Linked DNA regions of Thiocapsa bogorovii. The protein of the gene in region 1 interacts with the protein of each later gene in a pairwise test. Links are inferred from orthologs where the notes say so. Each region holds a gene or a part of one and is shown in the gene's direction. Other genes may lie near its edges.

Region 1 (6,744 bases):
GATATGCCGGGGGCGCCGGTGCTCAGCCGACCTATCATCAGGTGTGTACGGGTACGACCGGCCATGCCGAGGTGGTCGAGATCGGCTTCGACAACACGCGGATCGATTTCGAAACGCTGCTCGAGGTCTTCTTCACGATCCACGACCCGACGACCTTGAACAGGCAGGGTGCCGATGTCGGCAGCCAATACCGCTCGGTGATCTTTTATCACTCCGAGGCGCAGCGCGAGGTGGCCGAGCAGGTGATCGCGCGGATGAACAACGAAGGCGTCTGGCCGGACCCCATCGTGACCCAGGTCCAGCCTGCCCCGATCTTCTATCCGGCCGAGGCGTATCATCAGGATTACTACCGCCGTAACCCGAGTCAGGGCTACTGCCAGGTCGTGATATCGCCGAAGCTCGCCAAGCTCAGGGCGCGTCATGCGGCACTCCTGGTCGAGTGATCTCGGTCGACGAATCGGCACGCTCGGCGCAGGATAGAGCCATGCCCGCGTACGCCATTCGACTCATCACCCTCGACCTGGACGATACCGTCTGGCCCTGCGTGCCCGTGATCCAGGCCGCCGAAGAGGTCTTCCACGATTGGCTGCGTCGGCATGCCCCGCGTCTGGCCGAGGCCCACGATCTGGCGAGCATGCGCCGTCACCGTCGCGAGTTGATGGACGCCATGCCCGAGATCGCGCATGACCTGGGTCAGATCCGCCGCCGCTCGCTGGCCATGCTGCTTGAGTCGTTCGACTATGCGGTCGGATTGGCCGAGGAGGCGATGGCGTTGTTCGACGAGCATCGCAATCGGGTCGAGCCCTTCGACGACGTCTCTCCGGTGCTGCGGACGCTTTCGGAGCGCTATCGCTTGGTTTCGCTCACCAACGGCACCGCCAATCCCGAGGCGACACCGCTGCGAGGGCTTTTCGAGCACAGCATCACGGCAGCCGATGCGGGTGCCTCCAAGCCCCATCCGGCGCTCTTCATGCGCGCGCTCGAGCATGCCGGCTGTGCGCCGAGCGAGTGCCTGCACATCGGCGACGACCCCCTGATGGATGTCGAAGGGGCGCGCGCGGTCGGGATCACTGCGGTTTGGGTCAATCGCTATGGGCGGACCTGGCCGGACGATCTGGCGCCGCCGACGCTAACCGTGACCACGCTCCATCAACTCCTGGATTGGCTCGACGCCGAGCCGCGGCCCGACCCGAGGTAAGCACGCATGGATTTCGATCTCCTGGCCAACGATGGACTGGCCCGGCGCGGCCGTTTGCGCTTTGCGCGCGGGACGGTCGAGACCCCCGCCTTCATGCCTGTCGGGACCTATGGGACCGTCAAGGCCATGACTCCGGAGGAGCTGACCGATCTCGGCGCCGAGATCGTGCTCGGCAACACCTTCCATCTGATGCTGCGTCCCGGCACCGAGATCATTCGACGCTGTGGGGATCTGCACGGCTTCATGCACTGGGAGCGGCCCATCCTCACGGACTCGGGCGGATTCCAGGTCTTCAGCTTGGGCGCACTGCGCAAGATCACGGAGGAGGGCGTGCGTTTCCGCTCGCCGGTCGACGGCAGTCCGGTCTTTCTGAGCCCCGAGATCTCGATGCAGGTGCAGCGCGCGCTCGGCTCCGACATTGTCATGATCTTCGACGAGTGCACGCCTTATCCTGCCGACGAGGCGCACGCGCGCGCCTCGATGGCGCTCTCGCTGCGCTGGGCGGCACGCTCGCGCGAGGCTCATGGCGACAATCCCTCGGCCCTCTTCGGCATCGTTCAGGGCGGCATGCACGAGGGACCGCGCGGCGAATCCTTGGACGGGCTCATGACCATCGGCTTCGACGGCTATGCCGTGGGCGGCTTGTCGGTCGGCGAAACGGAGGCGGAGCGGCTGCGCATCCTCGATTTTCTCAGCGACAAGCTGCCGCAGGATCGCCCACGCTATTTGATGGGTGTGGGCACGCCGGAGGACATCGTCGCCGCCGTCGGTCGCGGCATCGACATGTTCGACTGTGTTCTGCCCACCCGCAACGCTCGCAACGGCGACCTCTTTACGCACCAAGGCAAGGTCCGGATCCGCAATGCCGCGAATCGCACCGACGAGGGTCCGTTGGATCCGCTCTGCGATTGCTACTGCTGCCGCCATTACAGCCGCGCCTACCTGCACCACTTGGACAAGTGCAAAGAGATCCTTGGGGCTCGGCTGCAGACGATCCATAATCTTCACTACTACCAGACCCTGATGCGCGGTCTGCGCGAGGCCATCGCCGCAGGCCGCTACACCGACTTCGTCCGCGAGTTCGAGGCATTGCGCGCAACACCCGATCCGGCATGATCCCGGCATGATCCAAGACGCGTCCTTCCGAGGCCAAGGTGCGCGGCGACGTCGGGCCGATCTCGAAACCATGCCCGACGCAATCGACGCGTCTTCCCCGACGCTGCAACTTGCTCCGCGCTATGCCATAATCCGACGCCGAGTTTTCCGGAGGTTGTGTGGCCTTTGCGGTCCCGTCCTCGTCCTAAACCGCCGGATCGCAACCGAGCGATCCCCAGACCATAGGCACTGAATAGATGAGCTTCCTGATCTCCGATGCCGTCGCTCAAGGCGAGGCCGCCGCCGGTGCGGGTGACCCCTTTCTGGCACTGCTCCCGCTGGTGTTGTTTGCGGTCGTCTTCTACTTTCTCCTTATCCGTCCGCAGTCCAAGCGCCAGAAGGAGCATCGCAAGATGGTGGAGTCCTTGGCGAAGGGTGACGAGGTCGTCACCATCGGCGGGATCGCCGGGCGGATCGCCGAGATCGGGGACAACTTTGCGCTGCTCGACATTGCCGACGGTGTTGCGGTGAAGATCCGGCGCAGCTCGGTCGAGTCCGTGATGCCGAAAGGAACCCTGAAAGACCTGTAAACCCTTCGCCCGCACCTCGGCCGCGGTGCCTCGGGCGCCGCGGCGTCTTGACCGGATTCCTCCGGCTCAGGGCGCGGGCGCCCTCCTTGGCGCCGGCCGGTGTCCGGCCCATCCCCGATCGCGCCCGCTGTTGCGACTGGAATTGCAATGAACCAATACCCCTTGTGGAAGAATCTCCTGATCCTGGGCATCATCCTCGGCGCCTTGCTCCTTGCGGTTCCGAACCTCTTTTCTCAGGACCCGTCGATCGAGATCACCGCCGCGCGCGGCTCCGAGGTGACCGAGGCGAGTCTCGCCGAGGTGCGTGCCGCACTCGAAACCGCCGATGTCCCCGTGAAGGACATCGAGATGCGCGAAGGCGGCAAGCTGCTGGTGCGTTTCGCCTCCTCGGGCGCTCAGCTGGCGGGGCAGGATGCGATCGAGCGGACCCTCTCGGAGCGTTACCGCACCGCGTTGACCTTGTCGGCAGACCTGCCCGGCTGGGTGCGGTTTCTCGGCCTCAACCCCATGTCGATGGGTCTCGATCTGCGCGGCGGCATCCATGTCGTGATCGACGTGGACATGGAAGCGGCCCTCGACCAAGCGCTCGAGCGCTATGTCGGCGACATCCGCACCGAGCTGCGCGACCGCAAGATCCGCTACTTGACCGTTGCGCGCGAGGGCTCTCGCATCCTGATCAAATTCAACGATGCGGCGATGCGTGACGATGCTCAGCGGGCGCTGAACAACGAGTTCCGGGATCTCGATATCCAACCACTCGACGAAGGCGGCGATTTCGTCATCGCTGCGAGCTTGCCCCCGGCCCAGCAAGAGGAGGTCCGCTCTTTCGCCCTGCAGCAGAACATCACGACCCTGCGCAACCGCGTGAATGCGCTCGGTGTCGCAGAGCCCAGCATTGCCCGGCAGGGCGATCGCCGCATCGTGGTCCAATTGCCGGGCGCGCAGGACCCCGGGCGATTGAAAGAGCTGCTGGGTGCGACCGCGACGCTCGAATATCGCCTCGTCGATACCGAGCACAGCGTCGCCGATGCCCTCGATGGCCGTGTTCCGGTCGGCAGCCGGCTCTATCGCGAGCGCGACGGCACGCCGATCCTGCTCAATCGTCGGGTTATCGTGACCGGCGATCAGATCACCGATGCCTCCGCCGGCTTCGACAGCCAGAGCGGGAGCCCCGCGGTCTTCGTCAACCTGGACGGGCAGGGCGCCCGGCGCATGCGGGATGTCACGACCGAGAACGTCGGCAAGCCGATGGCCGTGGTCTTTATCGAGAACGTGACCACCACCGAGGTTGTCGACGGGGAGGCGGTCAAGCGAACTCGCAAGGTCGAGGAGGTCATCAGCGTTGCGACCATTCGCGAGCCCTTCGGGCGCCGTTTTCAGACCACCGGATTGGACAGCAGCAACGAGGCGCACAATCTAGCGCTGTTGCTGCGCTCGGGCGCCTTGGCGGCCCCGATCCAGATCGTCGAGGAGCGCACCATCGGTCCCAGCCTCGGACAGGACAACATCGACCAGGGCTTCCTGTCGGTCATGATCGGTCTCGGGCTGGTATTGGTCTTCATGGCGCTCTACTACCGCGTCTTCGGGCTGGTAGCGAACGTCGTCCTGGTGGTGAATCTCGTGATGATCGTCGCGATCCTCTCGATGCTCCAGGCCACGCTGACCTTGCCCGGGATCGCCGGCATCGTGCTGACCGTCGGTATGGCGGTCGATGCAAACGTTCTGATTTACGAGCGAATACGCGAGGAGATCCGCAACGGCAGCACGCCCCAGGCGAGCATCCACGCCGGATTCGACAAGGCGCTTTCGACCATCGTCGATGCGAACGTCACGACACTCATTGCGGCCGTCGTGCTCTTTAGCTTCGGCACCGGACCGATCAAGGGGTTTGCCGTCACGCTCTTCATCGGGATTCTGACCTCGATGTTCACGGCAATCTTCGGGTCTCGCGCCATTATCAATCTGATCTACGGCGGCCGGCGCGTGAAGAAGTTGGCGATTTGAACCGCGCTCTCGGGTGGTGCTCGATACCCCGGCGCCTGGTGCGCCGTCGAGGCCGCCCGAAGTTTCGGTGTCGCGCGGTTCAAGTGAAAACGGGATAAAGACTTCAATCGCGTTTCTCTCCGAAGCTCGGGGATGAATTTCTAGCCGTTCGCACGCTGAACCGGTGCACGCCGCGCCGAACGCGATTGAACCAATGACGATCTCAATTCAGGGCGCTCGATGTCCAGAGCGCCCTAAACCAAGGGCGATTCGATGAGAGACCTGAGTGTCATCAATGAGCTGAATATCGATTTCATGGGTATTCGCCGCCCCGCGGTGATCTTATCCGGGGTCGTGCTGCTGCTGTGTATATTGGCCATGGTGATCCGTGGCTTCAATCTCGGATTGGACTTCACCGGTGGCACCGTCCTTGAGGTGGGCTACCAAAATCCGGCCGAGCTCAGCGATGTCCGAGCGGCACTCGAGGCGAAGGGCTTCACGGGTGCAACCGTCCAGCACTTCGGCACGCGCAGCGACGTCTTGATTCGTCTGGCCCCGGAGGCAGGCGAGGAGGCGAGTGCCGAGCTGAGCGATAGCGTGTTCCAGGCATTGAGCGAAGCGGTCGGAGGGCAGGTCGAGCTGCGTCGAGTCGAATTCGTCGGGCCTCAGGTCGGCGAGGAGCTTCGTGAGCAGGGCGGACTCGCGGTCCTCTTCGCGCTGATCGGTATCCTGGTTTATGTCGCCTTGCGCTTCGAGTGGCGCTTCGCGGTGGGTGCGGTCGTTGCCATTGTGCACGACGTCATCTTCACTGTCGGGATGTTTGCACTCTTTCAGATCCCCTTCGATCTGACCGTCCTCGCCGCCGTACTCGCGGTCATTGGCTACTCACTGAACGACACCATCGTCATCTTCGACCGCATCCGCGAGAATTTCCGCCGGATACGCAAGGGAACGGTCATCGACATCACAAATGTCTCGATCAACCAAACCTTGTCGCGGACCGTGGTGACCTCGGGGACCACTCTGCTCGTGCTCATCGCGCTCTATATCTTCGGCGGCGAGGCGCTCAATGGTTTCTCGCTGGCGCTCATCATCGGCGTCGTCGTCGGTACCTATTCGACTATCTTCGTGGCCACGGCGGCCGTGATCTTCCTCGGGGTGAGTCGCGCCGATCTCCTTCCGGTTCCCAAGGAAGGGGCCGACGCGGGCAGCAGCCTGCCTTAGGATGCGGCGTATCAAGCATGTCCGCTTTGCTTGCTGTTCAGCCGCTTGAGCGGCTGAACAGATGCCTCACGCAGCCGATTCACTCGGCTGTCTCAAGGTTCCAGCGGCCGCTCGAACTTCTCGTGGTTGAGCACCGCGACATCGGACACGAACACGGTGAGGTGATAGCCCTGGCCGATCAGTGCGTCCAGGTCATCAAGCAGGTCGGACATGCGATCGGGAGGCAGAATGACCTTCAGAAGGAGGTTCGTGTCGACCTCCAGGTTACCCGACTGTAAACCGTCGGAACCCGCGCCGCGTGCGCGCAGCAGCGTATAGCCGCTTGCACCGCGGCGACTCACCGCGGCGACGAGGCGGTGTTCGAGCACGTCGGTGGTGATGACGGTGACGAGTTTTTCAGGGACAAGGCGGTGCATCTGGATAGACTCCTGCGACTTGCGATGTGACAGTCCGACGGGACACGAGGGTTGCCGTGCCGCGTGCGTCGATCAGGCCCCGCCGGCCAACAGCAGAGCCAGTTGGTGATAGATCGGGATGCCGAAGACGACGTTGAACGGGAAGGTCACGCCGAGCGACAAGGTCAGATAGAACGACGGATTGGCCTCGGGTATCGCCAGGCGCATCGCGGGCGGGACGGCGATGTAGGACGCGCTT
Region 2 (6,929 bases), 1.5 Mb from region 1 along the record:
TCCGTGCGCTCTGGATTGCGCGCATCAATGCTGCCGCGCGCGAGAACGGTCTCTCCTACAGTCGCTTCATCGACGGGCTGAAGAAGGTCGGGGTCGAGGTTGATCGCAAGGTGCTGGCCGACATCGCCTATCACGACAGCGTTGCGTTTGCAGCGCTGGCCGAGCAAGCGAAGACCGCACTGGCCTAAGCCGTTTCCTTTCTCGCCCGAGTTCTACGGCGATACAAGAGGGAAAGGCCCCGGTCTTTCCCTTTTTCGTTTCACGACCTCGCGGCGGATCAGACACCCAGCCGGAAGACCCGACTATGGCTGAACACACCGGACTCGGCCTCGCGGCGCTGCAAGCTGCTGCACTTGAGGCGATCGCGGCGGCCGCCGATCTTGCCAGTCTCGACCAAGTGCGCGTGCGCTATCTCGGCAAGAGCGGTGAGTTGACCGCGCTGCTCAAACAGCTCGGGACGCTCCCGGCCGAAGAGCGCCCTGCTGCAGGTCAGGAGATCAACCAGGCCAAGGCTGCGGTCCACGTTGCCATCGACCAGCGCAAGGTCGTCTTGGAAGAGGCCTCACTCGCGGCGCGACTCGCCGCCGAGCGGATCGACGTGAGTCTGCCCGGGCGAGGGCGCCGGCCCGGTGGGCTGCACCCCGTGACCCGTGCGATGCGGCGCATCGAGCGTCTGTTCGCCAACGCGGGGTTCGCCGTTGCAGAGGGGCCGGAGGTCGAGGACACCTATCACAACTTCGAGGCGCTCAACATCCCGGAGCATCATCCCGCCAGGGCGATGCACGACACCTTCTATTTCGATGCCGAGCTTCTGCTGCGCACCCACACCTCCCCGGTTCAGATCCGGGTCATGGAGGAGCAGGCGCCGCCGCTCAAGATCATCGCGCCCGGTCGCGTTTATCGCTGCGATTCCGACCTGACTCATACGCCCATGTTCCACCAGGTCGAGGGTCTGCTGGTCGACGAGCAGGTGAGCTTCGCCGATCTGAAGGGCGTGCTCTACGATTTCTTGCGGAATTTCTTCGAGCGCGACCTGGAGCTGCGTTTCAGGCCGTCTTATTTTCCCTTTACAGAGCCTTCGGCCGAGGTCGACATCCAGTGTGTCATCTGCGGCGGCAGCGGGTGTCGGGTCTGTAAGCAGACCGGATGGCTTGAGGTGCTCGGTTGCGGCATGGTCTATCCCGAGGTCTTTCGGCACGTCGGTATCGACCCCGATCGCTATCTGGGATACGCCTTCGGCATGGGGGTAGAGCGCCTGGCGATGCTGCGTTACGGAATCGACGACATTCGCTTGAATTTCGAGAACGATCTGAGATACCTGCGCCAATTCTCATGATCTCGGCTTAAAAAGAGCCGGCAAGCACTCGGGAATGGTCCTTGTCCGGCGGTAATCCTATCGATCCTCATCCCTTGTGGCGGGATGACACCAGAGTACAGGGCAGCAGCAGATGCGATTCAGCGAGGCGTGGTTGAGGGAGTGGGTGAACCCTCCGGTCGACACCCGACAATTGGCCGACCAGCTCAGCATGGCCGGCCTCGAGGTCGATGCGGTCGAACCCGCGGCTCCGGCCTTCAGCGGTGTGCGGATCGGCTGGGTGCAGTCCGTCGCACCCCATCCAGACGCCGAGAAGCTGCGGATCTGCCGGGTCGATCTCGGCGAGGATGCGTTTCTCCAGATTATCTGCGGGGCGGCCAACGTCGCCGAAGGCATGAAGGTCCCGGTCGCGACCGTCGGAGCCGTGCTGCCCGGCGACTTCAAGATCAAGAAGGCTAAGTTGCGGGGTGTCGAGTCCTACGGCATGATCTGCTCGGCCAAGGAGCTCGGTCTTGCCGAGACCTCCGAGGGCATCCTGGCCCTGCCGGCAGATGCGCCTGTGGGCGAAGACATCCGCGACTGGATGGCACTCGACGATCACTGTATCGAGGTCGATCTGACCCCGGATCGCGGCGACTGTCTCGGCATTGCCGGGCTTGCGCGCGAGGTCGCCGTGATCAACCGTGCGCCGCTCGCCACACCCGCGATCCAGCCGGTCGCGCCTCTGCATGACCGGTCTCTACCGGTCCACCTCCAGGCCCCGGCTGCCTGCCCGCGCTACGTTTGCCGAGTCATCCGCAACATCGATCCGAGCGCGACCACGCCCTGGTGGATGCAGGAGCGCCTGCGTCGCGGCGGGATCCGGGCCATCAGCCCGGTGGTCGACGTGACCAACTATGTCCTGCTCGAGCTGGGCCAGCCGATGCACGGCTTCGATCTCGCCAAGCTGGACGGCGAGATTTGCGTGCGCATGGCGGTGGAGGGCGAGCGTCTCGCCCTGCTCAACGGCGAGGAAGCAACACTGCGCGCGGACACCCTGGTGATCGCCGATGCCGGACGTGCCGTCGCATTGGCCGGGATTATGGGCGGGTCCGGGACCGCGGTCGGTTCCGAAACCCGCGACGTGCTGCTCGAAAGCGCCTTCTTCGCGCCGCTTGCCCTCAGCGGCAAGGCGCGGTCTTACGGCCTGCATACGGATTCGTCGCATCGGTTCGAGCGCGGGGTCGATCCCCAACTCCAAGTCCGCGCGATCGAGCGTGCGACCCGTCTGTTGATCGCGATCGTCGGAGGTGAGCCGGGCCCCGTGATCGAGGCGGTATCGCAGACCGAGCTACCCGAGCCTCGGATGCTGACGCTCCGTCGGTCGCGTGTCGCTCAGGTGCTCGGACTCGCGCTTCCCGACGACACCATCCTCGATATTCTGACGCGTCTGGATCTGAACACGGAGGCGACCGCCGAAGGGTGGCTGGTCACGCCGCCGAGTGCCCGCTTCGACCTGGTTCAAGAGGTCGACCTGATCGCCGATATCGGACGCATCTACGGTTACGATCGAATCCCGGTGAGTCACGCGAGCTCGGCATCCGTGACGGGTGCGACCCCGGAGACGGATTTCGATCTGGATCGCGCCCGTCTCGCGCTGGTCGATCGCGGTTTCCACGAGGTCATCACCTACAGCTTCGTGAGTCCCGAGATTCAAGCGTTGGTCGACCCCAAGCAGGAGGTTCTGCGTCTTGCGAATCCGCTGAGCGCCGAGCTCTCCACCATGCGGACCAGCCTCTGGCCCGGCTTGATCCAGACCGCGCGCTACAATCAGGCGCGGCAACAGGAGCGGGTGCGCATCTTCGAGTCCGGTCTACGCTTTCGAGTCGGCGCGGACGATCTGACCCAGACGCAGGGTCTCGCGGGTCTCATCACCGGGAGCCCGGATCCGGAACAGTGGGGTTTGCCGAGCCGCGCGGCGGACTTCTTCGATCTGAAGGCCGATGTCGAGGCCCTGCTGTCACTGACCGGCGCACCGGGGCGCTTCAACTTCGTTCCCGGCACGCATCCGGCGCTGCACCCCGGTCAGACCGCGAGGGTGGTCTGTGACGGGCGAGGCATCGGTCTGCTCGGAATGCTTCATCCGAGTCTGGCCGCACAGCTCGACATCATGGGCGATGCCTATCTGTTCGAGCTGGACGTCGCGCCCCTGAGCGTCGGCGCACTGCCTAAGCACGCGTCCATCTCGCGCTTCCCGAGTATTCGCCGAGACATTGCGATCATCGTCGACGCGGCAGTGACTTACGGGCAGATCGCGGACTGTATTCGCGACACGGAGACCGAACTTCTACGCGATTTGGTCCTGTTCGACCTCTACACCGGCAAAAACATTGAATCGGGCAGAAAAAGTCTCGCTCTTGGATTGATTTTACAGGCTTCTTCTCAGACACTTACAGATGGAGTCATTGAAGACACGGTGGGGCGGATCCTAGCCCGCCTCGCTTCGGAATTTGGCGCAAGATTGAGGGACTGACCCAATGGCATTGACCAAGGCCGATATGGCCGAGCACCTGTTCGATGAGCTTGGCCTGAACAAGCGTGAGGCCAAAGACATCGTCGAGATGTTCTTCGAGGAGATTCGCGCGGCGTTGGAGCGTGGCGAGCAGGTCAAGCTCTCCGGGTTCGGCAACTTCGATCTGCGCGAAAAGAAGGAACGTCCCGGCCGCAACCCCAAGACGGGAGAAGAGATTCCGATCACGGCGCGGCGCGTGGTGACCTTTCGCCCGGGGCAGAAGCTAAAACAGCGAGTGGAGGCCTATGCTGGAACCGACCGATAAGGGCGAGGACAACGGCCCCGGCGATCTTCCGCCGATTCCGGGAAAGCGATACTTCACCATCGGCGAAGTGAGCGAGCTCTGTGGGGTCAAGCCTCACGTGCTGCGGTATTGGGAGCAGGAATTCCCTCAGCTCAAACCGGTCAAGCGACGGGGCAACCGTCGCTACTATCAGCGTCACGACGTGCTGATGGTGCGACAGATCCGCAACCTGCTCTACGAGCAGGGCTTCACGATCGGAGGCGCCCGTCTGCAGCTCAGCGGGGAGGGCGCCAAACAGGACCTAAGCCAGACCCACCAGATCCTACGCCAGATGCGTGTAGAGCTTGAAGACGTCCTTCAGTTGCTGCGACGTTGACAGCAGAGGGACCACAACCTAATATGGCTCGTCTTAACGGGGCGTAGCGCAGCCTGGTAGCGCACCTGAATGGGGTTCAGGTGGTCGGAGGTTCAAATCCTCTCGCCCCGACCAAGGAAAATAACGGCTTAGGTCATTGATGACCTGGGCCGTTTTCGTTTGGGTCACCGTAAAGTTACCAGCCTTGGCGTGCTTGCCGCGAGGCTGGCCTCGGATTACCCTAAAAAGAGCAGTTAGCGCCCGTCGCGGAGCGTTTTCGGCCCGCGGGCGAGTACACATACCGGCGGTTCGGCGGCTACGCCGGGGCCGGTAACACCGCCGGCGGCTGCAATTGGCGGCCGTTGAGGTACTTCACCAGCGCACGCGAGAGCAGCCGGTACCAGCGTTGCAGGGGACTCAACTGCTCCGCAGTTCGGCGCAGGGTGTTGAAGAAGGCCGCGATCTCGCGGCAGGTCGCCTCCACCCACCCGGCTTCGGCATGGGGATGGCTGATGGTCAGGCGCGTCTGCCCGCCGTGACGGGTCAGTCGTGCCGGTGCGCTGAGCAGCAGCGGGCGGCTGGTGATCGCCTCGGTGTGCCGTGTCGGGTCGGCCAGGCGCACGAACAGGCTCCACCAGTTGTAGGTCAAGGCGGTGATGCGCGCCATGAAGCGGCAGCGCTTGATGTCGCGGGTGGTGAAGCCGCCCCAGCCCCAATGGTTCTTGAGCTCGTCGAAGGGATTCTCCGCGTCGGCGCGATCGCGATAGAGTTGCGCCACGCTCAGGATCTCATGGGGCAGCGAGGTCACCAGCACGGCGTACTCGTAGAGGATCGTCCGGTCGGTGAACTCGGCGAAGCTCAGGCGCAGCTGCTCGGGATCACCCTGCTCGACGACGGCCAGGTCGGCCTTGATGCGCCGGCGCAGCACGACGGCGCGCCGGGCACGGCTCCAGCCCGACAGACGCAGGGTCGTCTCGGCCCCCTGCCAGCCTTGACCGGCATCGCGCCACTCGGCGTCGCGCATCAGGCGCTCGACGGTGTGTTTGACCTTGGAGGTCATGCGCAGCTTGAACAGATACGGGATCCCCTCCTGCTCGGCCCGTGCCATGTTGGCTTGGGTGCCCCAATCGCGGTCGCCGCGAATGCACAGCGGCCAGTGCGCCCGCGGCAGGCGCGCGAGCAACTCCCACAGCCCCGGCGCGCTGTACTTGGACGCGGTTTGGTTGCCGTCCAGCACCTCCACGTCCAGGATCAGACGCAGACCGGCGATGAAATAGGTGTGGTAGGTGTGCGAGGGCCGACCCGGCTTGTGCGGGTTGTAGCCCTTGAGCGCACCCTCTTGATGCCCGTAGAGCGGCTTGACCGTCACGTCGGCATCGAGAATCCAGGGCACGCCCAGCACCGGCGCCACGCAGGCGTCCAGGTGGTTCTGCAACCAGGCCACCCCGTCGGCTTCATCGAGCTTGCCGAGGTTGCGGCGCACCGAGTCCTCGCTGACCACCGCCTCCATGCCCAGCAGGGCGGCGTTGATGGTGTCGCCGCGCAGGGCACTGATGTGGGCATAGCGCTGATGCCCGGACAGCACCGCCAGGATGGCGGTACCCAGAACGTCGCGCGTGCTCGGGGCGTTCGGGCTGGTCAGCTTCAGCGGGCAGCTCTCGACCCAGGCATCGAAGCGCCCGCCCAGGCGCAAAAACTCGGTGAAGAACGGCAGCTGCCCCAGCGGGGTGACCGCCGCCTGCGCATCCCACTCGACGTGGACGCGCCCGCCAAACGTGTCCACCGCAACCGGGCCGGCATGCGGTACCAATGCGGTGGTTTCGGGTTCACCCTGCGGGTGAGGGATCGGGTTGCTCATGGGGACCTCCTTGCGCGGATATTTCAGCGGCTTGGATCACTCGAGGCAAGGTTTAACTGCTCTTTTTAGGATTACGGTTTCGGGAGACCGCGCACGAGGAGTGGTCACCCTGAGAGTGGTCTCGCCTGCGAACCCTCGCTACAGCGTTTTCTCCCGAGCAGCAAGGAAACGGTTCATGGCCATGAAGAGGTCCGAGCTTCATTCCTCCCTCTGGTCCAGTTGCGACGAGCTGCGCCGGGGTATGGATGCCAGCCAGTACACGGGCTACGTCCTGGTGCTGCCTTTCATTAAGTACGTCAGCGAAAAGTACCTCGGCCAGCCTCACGACGCCCCGATCGTCATCCCCCCGGGCGCGAGCTTCCGTGAAATGGTCGCGCTCAAGGGCAAGCCCGACATCGGCGATCAGATCAACAAGCCGATCATTGCCCCGTTGGCCAATGCCAACCGGCTCTCCGCCATGCCGGACTTCAACGACCCCTTCAAGCTCGGCTCGGGCAAGCAGATGGTCGAGCGGCTCAGCAAACTGATCGCTCTAGAGGATCTCTTCGAGCGCTTCAGCCACTTCGGCGTGCCGCCGGCCAAAGCCGGGCCATTATTCCTACCTGC

Evidence for each region.
Region 2: the proteins of secD (region 1) and pheT interact in binary tests that used the Escherichia coli proteins (3 or more experiments, as listed by UniProt). The link is inferred for Thiocapsa bogorovii from one-to-one orthologs.

What each region holds. Positions count from the first base shown.
Region 1 is NZ_CP089309.1:3,559,315-3,566,058, forward strand. What follows is about bases 2,581-5,458. They hold secD (protein translocase subunit SecD), read left to right. Parts: upstream 2,581-3,030; coding sequence 3,031-4,887; downstream 4,888-5,458. Other genes in these bases: yajC (preprotein translocase subunit YajC), read left to right, coding at 2,581-2,883; secF (protein translocase subunit SecF), read left to right, coding at 5,140-5,458. Outside these bases: peptide-methionine (S)-S-oxide reductase MsrA, read left to right, coding at 1-443; LT988_RS15945 (HAD family hydrolase), read left to right, coding at 485-1,198; tRNA guanosine(34) transglycosylase Tgt, read left to right, coding at 1,205-2,314; more of yajC, read left to right, coding at 2,551-2,580; more of secF, read left to right, coding at 5,459-6,090; LT988_RS15970 (P-II family nitrogen regulator), read right to left, coding at 6,183-6,506; LT988_RS15975 (sodium-dependent bicarbonate transport family permease), read right to left, coding at 6,579-6,744. UniProt on the Escherichia coli protein: Part of the Sec protein translocase complex. Interacts with the SecYEG preprotein conducting channel. SecDF uses the proton motive force (PMF) to complete protein translocation after the ATP-dependent function of SecA.
Region 2 is NZ_CP089309.1:5,058,990-5,065,918, forward strand. Bases 1,075-4,137 are described here. They hold pheT (phenylalanine--tRNA ligase subunit beta), read left to right. Parts: upstream 1,075-1,448; coding sequence 1,449-3,827; downstream 3,828-4,137. Other genes in these bases: pheS (phenylalanine--tRNA ligase subunit alpha), read left to right, coding at 1,075-1,336; ihfA (integration host factor subunit alpha), read left to right, coding at 3,832-4,131; LT988_RS22575 (MerR family transcriptional regulator), read left to right, coding at 4,112-4,137. Outside these bases: rplT (50S ribosomal protein L20), read left to right, coding at 1-188; more of pheS, read left to right, coding at 305-1,074; more of LT988_RS22575, read left to right, coding at 4,138-4,486; LT988_RS22585 (transposase), read right to left, coding at 4,782-6,323.